Regions from separate parts of the Streptomyces sp. VNUA24 genome, predicted to be linked through region 3. Evidence: riboswitches for the same ligand, from Rfam matches in the RefSeq annotation. Region 3 holds a riboswitch; each other region holds the start of a gene.
What was found. Region 3 has a riboswitch for cyclic di-AMP ahead of PYR72_RS19310 (NlpC/P60 family protein). Riboswitches for the same ligand answer to the same signal wherever they lie in the genome.

Region 1 (2,192 bases), 2.2 Mb from region 3:
GGCCTGATTTCCGGCCCGGCTGAACCTGCCCTCGCCTGCCCGGCCGTGGGGGCGGCCGTGGGGGCGGCAGGCGTGTGGCGGCCGTCGTGGACGCCGTGGGTCAGCTCAGGTGGAGCTGCTGGCCCGGGTAGATGAAGTCGGCGTCGTCGATGATGTCCTTGTTCAGCTCGAAGAGCTTCTCCCAGCCACCCTTGACGTGCTTCTTCGCGGCGATGCCGCTGAGGGTGTCGCCCTTGACGACCTTGTACTCGCCGTCGCCCTTCTTGACCTTCTTGCCGGTCGGGGTCTTGACGGTGGCGCGCTCGGAGGAGCGGGAGGCGCGGTTGCCCTCGGTGCTCTTCTTGGTGCTCTCCTGCGTGCTCTGCGAGGAGCCGGAGGAGTTCGTGGTGCCGGAGGAGGCGGGGGCGCCGTCGTACGAGGCGCCGGACAGGCCGACACCGCAGACCGGCCAGGCACCCTTGCCCTGGCCCGCGAGGACCTTCTCGGCGATCGCTATCTGCTGGGCCTTGCTCGCCTGGTTGGCGGTGGAGGCGTACTGCGTACCGCCGTAGGCGGCCCAGGTGGAGGCCGAGAACTGCAGGCCGCCGTAGTAGCCGTTGCCGGTGTTGATGGACCAGTTGCCGCCGGACTCGCACTGGGCGACGGCGTCCCACTCGGAGGCGGTGGCGGCCGAGGCGCTGCCGGCGGCCATCAGCGGGGCGGCGACGGCGGCGGCACCGGTGACGCCGACGACGGCGATGGCGCGAGCGGCCTTGGACGGGCGACGGTGCTTGCCCTTGCTGGAGAACAGCATGGAGAGATCCCCTCACCGACGCCTGCGAGGTGAGCTGTCGGGTTCGGGCCGGTTGAGTTGCCCGGCCGCGCACGCTCGCCTCTCGGCTCACGTCGCGCGGCTTCACCCCCAGCCGGTTCCGGTCGTTGCGCCCCCGAAGGGCCGCAACCGCCGGACCCGGCACTTACCTTGGGTCCCCCGCTCCTGCCTACGGCGCTTGACGCGACGACTGTTCCTCACGGCCGATGGCAGGATTCGGCGTGCCGACCGGGAGGGCCCGCTGTGGCGAGCGGTCACGACCGTAAACAGGTGATTGCCCGAATTTCAAAGACGATCAGGGGGTCTGTGATTCATCTCCCACGGAGATCAAAACGGGCAATCAGGGTCGAACCATGACCCGAACTGCCGCTACTTTTCGCCCGTTTCGGCACCGACTTCGAGGGTCTGACCGGGAAGGATGAGGTCCGGGTCGGTTCCGACCGTGCGCTCGTTCTCGGCGTACAGCGACCGCCACCCGCCGTCCAGGCCGAGCGAGTCCACAATGCCGGTCAGACTGTCCCCCACGCGGACGGTGTAGGCGCCCTCGACCGCCTCGCGCGAGGCGCCGCCGTCCCGTGAGGCGTGACGGCCGGAGGAGGTGCCGTCGGCGCGTGAGCCGTCGCCGGACTCCGCGGCGGAGCCGGTGTCCGTGCCGGATCCCTCGTCGGCGCTGGCGCCGCGGTGGCGGCCCGTACCGCTCTCGCCGTCGCCGGAGGCCGCGGAACCGTCGCTCCGGCGCGCGTCGTCCGACGTTCCGCCGCCGGACGTGCGGGAGTCGCCGTCGCCGGAGCCGGTGGAGTCCGCGGAGTCGGAGTCGGAGTCCGTGGTCGCCTTCGCGGAACCGTCGTCCGTGTCCGCGTCCGCGGACGGGGTCGGCGAGGCGGCCCGCTTCCCCGAGCCGTCGCCGGAGTCGGCGTCGTCGGTCGACTTGGCCGAGTCGGCCGAGTCCGGCGAAGCGGAGGAATCCGGCGAACCGGATGTACCGGAACCGCTGCCGGAGTTCGACGAGTCGTCCGCGACGCCGGTGTCCACGTCGGCGGAACCGGAGTCGCCGCCCAGGTTGTGGAGCAGTCCGCAGGTGGACCAGACGCCGACGCCCTGGTCGGCGAGGACCTTCTCGGCCACGGCTATCTGCTGGGAGCGGCTGGCCAGGTCCGCGGTCTTCGCGTACTCGAGGCCGCCGTACTTCTCCCAGTTGGCCTGGGTCAGCTGGAGACCGCCGTAGCGTCCGTTCCCGGTGTCCGCGCTCCAGAAGCCACCGCTCTCGCACTCCGCCACCTGGTCCCAGGTGGTTCCGCTCGCCGCACTCGCGCCGGTGGCGCCGAGGAGCGGGATGGCGATGGCCGACCCGGTCACTCCCGCCGCGACGAGGAGAGCCGGA
Region 2 (2,192 bases), 4.7 Mb from region 3:
CCGGCACACGGGGCGGAGTCCGGAGCGGATCGGTGCCGACATCGAGCGGGACACGTTCCTCGACGCCGAGGCGGCGGGGGCGTACGGCCTGGCCGACCGGGTGATCCGGAGCCGCAAGACCCGTCCCGCACCCCCCTCGCCCCCGTTCCCCGGCGCGAGGTGAGGCGCGGATGCTGCCCCCGGAACTGCCGCCGCTGCCCGCACTCACGCGTGCCGAGGCCGAGCTGATCGACCGTTACCTGGACGTACTGGACCTGATCGGCCGGATCAATCCGGCGCGTCCGGGCGACACCTATCGCGGGTTGCGGGCGGCGCAGGCGCTGGTCTCGAAGGCGACCGCCCTGCGCGACGCGCTCGAACTGATGCACAAGCGCGGGGAGAACGAGGTGCACGCGCCGACACTCGCGCGGGCGCTGCGCGTCCTGGACGGGGAGCGCCGCGCCGGACGGGTGGCGCTGCCGCCGGAGGCGGAGGACTCGCCGGCCTGAACCGATCGCTCATCGGCTCCGCACTCCGGCCTGAACCGATCGCGTATCGCGCTCCGTACTACTGACGGGGCGTCCGGTTCCGGCTCGGCGCCCTCCGGTCGGCCTACCGCGATCGACCCATCGGCCCATACGTCGTGAGGACCTGTGAAGTTGCGCAAGATGCCTGGTACATGGGCGGAGTACAGCATTCCGGCGCTGGTGCGGACCTCCTCGACCAGTGGGACACAACGAGGGAAATCGCCCTGTCCACCCGAACGGGTGAGTGGTGAGTAAGACCACAAATCCCCGTTTCCGTTGGGATTTTCGCACTTGAGTACGCCAAGATCCCTTCCTGACGACAAGCCCCCGCCGCAGCGGCGGGGCGATCCGGGTGGACGCCGAGTCCTGCCGCCGCCCGGATGACCGGTCGACAGGATTGCATCGGCAGGAGTGGAGGACCCAAGCACGACGGGTCGCCGGAACGGTCACGCCATGACCGGGCCGAGCAGCCCTTGGGGTGAAGCCGCGTCAGCGGCCGGGCAACTTCGCCAGCCCGAATCCGACAGGTCATCCTTCACAGGCGGCTGACGAAGGGTTGCGCATGTCTGCGCTGAATCGTGTCCCGTCGCTGTTGACCCGGGCCGGTACGGCCTCGGCTCTGACCATCGCCGCCGTGGGCGGCAGCATCGTGGTCCCGGGCGCCGCATCCGGCGCCGAGGCCGCCACGGTGGCGTCGAAGGCACTCAAGGTCGCGGCTTCCAAGAAGGGCTCCCCTTACAAGTACGGCGCCGTGGGTCCGGGCAGGTTCGACTGCTCGGGGCTGACGCTCTACTCGTTCAAGAAGGCGGGCAAGAAGCTGCCCCGTACTGCCCAGCAGCAGTACAACAAGACGAAGCACATCTCCGCGAGCAGCCGCAAGCTCGGAGACCTCGTCTTCTTCCACTCGGGCTCGAACGTCTATCACGTCGGTATCTACGCGGGGAAGGGAAAGCTCTGGCACTCGCCGAAGACGGGTGACGTCGTCCGGCTGCAGAAGATCTGGACGAAGAGCGTCTGGTACGGCCGGGTCCGCTGACCCACCGACGGGGGCGGTGGAGCTGTCCGCCGCCCCCGTCGGCGTATGTCGTCCTCATATGGTTACCCGTCCGGTCATGGCCGACGTACCCACCAGCACCGCGCGTAACGAGACACCCCTCGAACGCGCCGACCGCAACTTCTCGGAGTTGCTTCAGGAACTGCGGGTCACCCAGACCGGAGTGCAGATCCTCTTCGCGTTCCTGCTGACGCTGGCCTTCACGCCACGCTTTCCGGATCTGGACACGTTCCAGCGTGTCACCTACGTCACCACCCTGTTGCTCGCGGTTCTCGCGGCGACGCTCTTCACCGCCCCGGCCGCCCTGCACCGCTCGCTCTTCCAGCAGAACGCCAAGCCCGCCATCGTCCGGGTCTCGTCCCGGCTGGCCACCGCGGGGATGATCGTGCTGATGCCGGCCTTCACCGGTTCCGTCCTGCTCGTCGTGGACGTGACACTCGGCCGGACGGCCGGGATCGTCGCCGGATCGGGCACCCTCCTGGCGTGCCTCCTCCTGTGGGGCCTGCTCCCGAAGGTGGTGGGACGCGCCTCCGGCCGTGGCGCCACGCCGCCGCCGTCGTCACCGGTCGGACGGGAGAACCACCCGGTCAGGTCTCCGGCCGACCACCCGCGGTGACCGGCTGGACGGGAAC
Region 3 (2,192 bases):
TGGCGCTGAAGGACTTGGGCGGGAAGCGCTTCGGGTCGAGGTCCAGATCGCGGCAGACGAGCGCCATCAGGCGCTTGCTGTCGGCGGCGTCGTAGATCGAGAAGGAGGACGTGAAGCCGAGCTTCTTGGACTCGCGCCGCAGGATCCGGACGCACGCGCTGTGGAAGGTCATGACCCACATCGCGTTCGCGCGCGGGCCGACGAGCTGCTCGACGCGCTCCTTCATCTCGCCGGCGGCCTTGTTGGTGAAGGTGATCGCGAGGATCTGCCCCGGGTGGACCCGCCGCTCGCCGAGCAGGTGCGCGATGCGGTGGGTGAGCACCCGGGTCTTGCCGGAGCCGGCGCCGGCGACGATGAGCAGGGGCGAGCCCGCGTGGACCACGGCCGCGCGCTGGTTGTCGTTCAGCCCCTCCAGCAGCGCCGCCGCGTCGATCGCGGGGCGGGGGGCGCCGTCGCGGTAGTACGCGTCCCGGTCCGGAGGCACGTCGAACTTCCCGCCGAACAGATCGTCCGGAAGCGACTCCGGTACGTGATCGTCCTCGGGCGGCGGCGGGGGCTCCTCCGCGTGGCCGCGGGGGGCCTGGAGGTCCGCCAGGAAGCTGTCGTCAAAGAGGCTGCTCATCGCTCTCCGAGTCTAGGCGCCCGCACTGACAGCGGGAGGCCGCCCCGGGAAGTCCGCGTCCGGCCGCGCACCCGCCCCGCCGCGCCACGTACCGCGACCGCGGTGCGACGGTGAGCGATCGAGCGTACCGCCTGTCACGCGGAAGAGGCTAAGGTCACGAAAACGTATCGGGCATATCGAACATCAACCTTCACACGGACCACACGAGTTGGCTAACTTTTTCTTCTGGGCCGTACGACCCAACCGGCGAACGTCGCCGGGCCGCACGACCTCCGCCGAGTCCGGTGCGCCCATCGGGGCAGCCGGAGCCGGGGACCCACCGTTCTCCGGGGTGAATCGGCCCGACCGCCGCACGCGGCAAGGGCCGTAGGGCAAACCTTCCGAAGCATGCGCCCGAACCCGACAGCTAACTCGGTAGGCGGACCACGGAAGGAGACGCCGAACCATGGCGCCGCACCGCAAGCCGCGTCCGGCCGGAACGCGCGCGGGCATACGCACCCCCGCTCTCGCGACCGCAGCCCTCACCTCCGTGGCGCTGCTCTCCCAGACGGGCACGGCCACGGCCACGGCTGCGCCCTCCGCCGACGACAAGCCGAGTCTGGAGGAGGTCGAGAAGAAGGTCGGCGACCTCTACCGCCGGGCCGGTTCGACGACCGAGATCTACAACACGGCCAGGGAGAAGACGCCCAGGCCGAAGAGGCAGGTCGAGACCCTCCTCGAAGCCGTCACCAAGCGCCAGGAGAAGCTCAACGAGACGCGGGAGGAACCGGGTTCCCCCGCCGCGGCCGAGAACCGCACGGGCGCGGCGGCCTCCGACCAGGCGTCCCCGTCGGCGGCGGACGACCTGCGGGCCTACCTCGACCGGAACCAGCGGACGGAACAGCTGGCGGACCGGTCGGCGGGTCAGCCGACGGGTCAGCCGACGGGCCGTCAGAAGGCAGCCGTCGACGAGTCTGCGAGCGACCTGGCCGAGGCGGCTGAGCAGCGCGGGGAGGCGAGCGACAGCCTCGACCAGCTCACCGAGACACAGAACACCCTCAAGGCCCGCAAGGCCACGGTCCAGGCGAAGCTCGCCCGGGCCCGCGAACTGCTGTCCGCCCTCACCGCCGAGGAGAGGACCCGGCTCGGCGCGATCGAGCAGCGCGAGCGGGAGGAGGCCGACCGCGAGGCGGAGGAACTCGCTCGGCAGCAGGCGGCCCGGACGGCGCCCCAGGAGTCCCGGGAAGCCCAGGGCCCCCAGGACGGGCAGGACTCCCAGGCGGGCCAGGGGGGCTCGTGGGCAACCCCGGAGGACGCCTCGACCGGCACGGGGACGTTCACCGACACCACCCCGGGGTCCACCGTCCCGGTGGAGGACTCCGCGTACGCCACGAAGGCCGCCAAGGCCATCGCCTTCGCCCGCGCGCAGATCGGCAAGCCGTACGTCTGGGGCGCCACCGGCCCCGGGTCCTACGACCCCTCCGGCCTCACCCAGGCCGCCTGGAAGGCCGCCGGCGTCGACCTCCCCCGCACCACCCACGACCAGGCCGCCGCCGGCACCACGGTCCCCCTCGCCGACGCCAGGCCGGGC
Region 4 (2,192 bases), 3.0 Mb from region 3:
CAAGGTGACTGGTTCGATCCAGGAAACAGGGGTGTTCCTGCAAAGCCACGTGCCGGGCTATTCGGGAGGAGTCTTCAACCTCTACGCAAACGATCTGAGCGGGAACGGAGTTGCCTACATCAGCGGCTACGGCGCCGATACATCGGACGCCGGATCATCCATCGAACTGCACGTCCGCGATGCGCCGTCCGCATCCGCCCAGGCCACTGCCAAGCTCACATCCAGCGGATTCGCGATCGACCGAGACCTCAGCGTCTACGGCAAATCCCAGGGGCGCGGATTTGTCGCGCAGAAGACACTGACCGCGAACGTCACCTTCTCCAGCGCGGAGACGCCCCTCATCGCCACCGGCAGCATCACGTTCAAGGCCGGCCGCGCCTACCGCGTCTCCCTCTGGGCACTGCATAGTGCGGCCAGTGACAGCTACGCGCTATACCGAATCCGCAAGAACAGCGTGTCCGGAACGATTTACAAGGACCAGATACGGGTCAACAATCTGCAAGCCTCCACAGCGAACGCAGCCGTTTCCGTCCAGACCATCCTGACCAACACGACAGGCAGCGACGTCACGGCCGCACTGTGCTGGACCGGGGCTCAAGGAGGAGTCGCACAGACATGGACGCTCGCCGCCAGCAGCAGCAACGTCGCCTATCTGTTGGTAGAGGACTGCGGCTCGGCCGACGACTACATCGGCCAGGCGATCACCTGACTGGCTCGATCATGGCAACTCGGAGCTGTCCCGATCTCAAGTGGCGCCCACGATATCTTGAATCGGCCATAGCCGCGTGAATTCGGTGCTATGACCTCATGTCAAGAGGGGTGCAGGAAGAGGGCCTTGGCCAGATGCCAAGGCCCCTCCTGCTGTGCTAACGGGTCAAGATTGCCCCCGGATGAACCTCAACATCAGGATGATGAAGCCGCACAATCCGGCTGCTGCTAGGCAGCCTGTGTAAATCGCCTCGAAATTCGAGACGTGGTCCATGATCCGTCGTCCTGTCGCTGCGGAGAAACCACCGATGATTCCCACAAGGACAATGACTGCGGCTTCAAACTTGCGGATCTTGGACCCATCACCCCCGTCTCCGTTGGAGCTGGTTCCGGAGGGCTGGGGGTTGTTCTGCGTCGTTGACATGACGGCTGTACCTTCGCGTCAGCCGCCTGTGGAGGATGACCTGTCGGATTCGGGCTGGCGAAGTTGCCCGGCCGCATACACGCGGCTTCATCCCAAGGGCTGCTCGGTCCGGTCATGGTGTGACCGTCCCGGCGACCCGTCACGCTGGGTCCTCCACTCCTGCCGATGCATATATCTGTCGACCGGTCATCCGGGCGGCGGCAGGATTCGGCGTCCGCCCGGATCGCCTCACCGTGGTGGCGAGGGCTTGTCGTTAGAGGGATCTTGGCCTATCCGTGGTCGAAAGTCCCAGGAGGGCCAGGGGTTTGTGTTCTTTCGCACCACTCACCCGTTCGGGTGGACGTATGCGAACTTCCCAGGTCAGGCGGCTGTCGGGGCGCGAGTGCGGGTCAGGAAGTAGGGCTGCGCCTACGCCATCTGAGGGATGTCGTCTAGTTCGAGTTGAGGCAGCGTCACGGGGTCCACGGCATGCGCTGTCGGCGCCGCCATGTCATGCCCGAGCCTGAACCGGGGCCGCGCGGCAGATGCTTCCGTCCGATCCTCACGTGCAGCAAGTACAAGACACATCCCGGTCCTACAACGGCTGGCGACCTGGATTTGCGGAAGCGCCGCTGGCGCTGCGGTAACAGGTTCCAAGTGATCCCGCAGCTCAACCGACACGATCCCCGGCCTGTCGGTGGGAACCGCTACTATCCGGGATGCCTCACAGGACGATGGGCGAAGTCAGGGAAAGGGCGACGTGGACGAAGCAGTAGTCAAACGGAAGTTGGGTATCTCGAACTGGCGGAACCTGTCCAAGGACAAGGTGCTCAATTTCGTGGCATCGATGCCCGAGATGCCCACTAAAGTGCGGCTCAAGATCATTGAGCAGTTCCCTGCCTTCAAGGACCTGGGCAAGGACAATATCGATGCGGTCAAAGAGGCCCACAAGTCTACTCTCGCGGCCAACGAGAACAGTCAGAACCACTTCTTCAAGGCTTCGCAGGACCAGAGGGACGCACTGCGAGCCGACCTCGGTCGTGATGACCTCAGCTGGGTACAGCGGGAGTCCCTCCACGAC

Region 1: linked by a shared signal. The riboswitch ahead of PYR72_RS28930 (transglycosylase family protein) and the one ahead of PYR72_RS19310 (NlpC/P60 family protein) in region 3 are both predicted to bind cyclic di-AMP.
Region 2: linked by a shared signal. The riboswitch ahead of PYR72_RS40230 (C40 family peptidase) and the one ahead of PYR72_RS19310 (NlpC/P60 family protein) in region 3 are both predicted to bind cyclic di-AMP.
Region 4: linked by a shared signal. The riboswitch ahead of PYR72_RS32555 (hypothetical protein) and the one ahead of PYR72_RS19310 (NlpC/P60 family protein) in region 3 are both predicted to bind cyclic di-AMP.

The regions. Positions count from the first base shown of each region.
Region 1 covers NZ_CP119143.1:6,748,916-6,751,107, reverse strand. The annotation lists gene PYR72_RS28930 (transglycosylase family protein) at 101-793, opposite strand; cyclic di-AMP (ydaO/yuaA leader) riboswitch at 798-998, opposite strand; gene PYR72_RS28925 (transglycosylase family protein) at 1,181-2,192, opposite strand, start outside.
Region 2 covers NZ_CP119143.1:9,333,306-9,335,497, reverse strand. The annotation lists partial or broken gene PYR72_RS40240 (ATP-dependent Clp protease proteolytic subunit) at 1-163, shown strand, start outside; gene PYR72_RS40235 (hypothetical protein) at 171-488, shown strand; cyclic di-AMP (ydaO/yuaA leader) riboswitch at 854-1,065, shown strand; gene PYR72_RS40230 (C40 family peptidase) at 1,069-1,542, shown strand; gene PYR72_RS40225 (DUF6328 family protein) at 1,619-2,176, shown strand; gene PYR72_RS40220 (ATP-binding protein) at 2,148-2,192, opposite strand, start outside.
Region 3 covers NZ_CP119143.1:4,590,962-4,593,153, forward strand. The annotation lists gene pcrA (DNA helicase PcrA) at 1-622, opposite strand, end outside; cyclic di-AMP (ydaO/yuaA leader) riboswitch at 886-1,059, shown strand; gene PYR72_RS19310 (NlpC/P60 family protein) at 1,068-2,192, shown strand, end outside.
Region 4 covers NZ_CP119143.1:7,602,677-7,604,868, forward strand. The annotation lists gene PYR72_RS32550 (hypothetical protein) at 1-709, shown strand, start outside; gene PYR72_RS32555 (hypothetical protein) at 875-1,132, opposite strand; cyclic di-AMP (ydaO/yuaA leader) riboswitch at 1,140-1,355, opposite strand; partial or broken gene PYR72_RS32560 (IS5/IS1182 family transposase) at 1,612-1,825, opposite strand; gene PYR72_RS32565 (hypothetical protein) at 1,872-2,192, shown strand, end outside.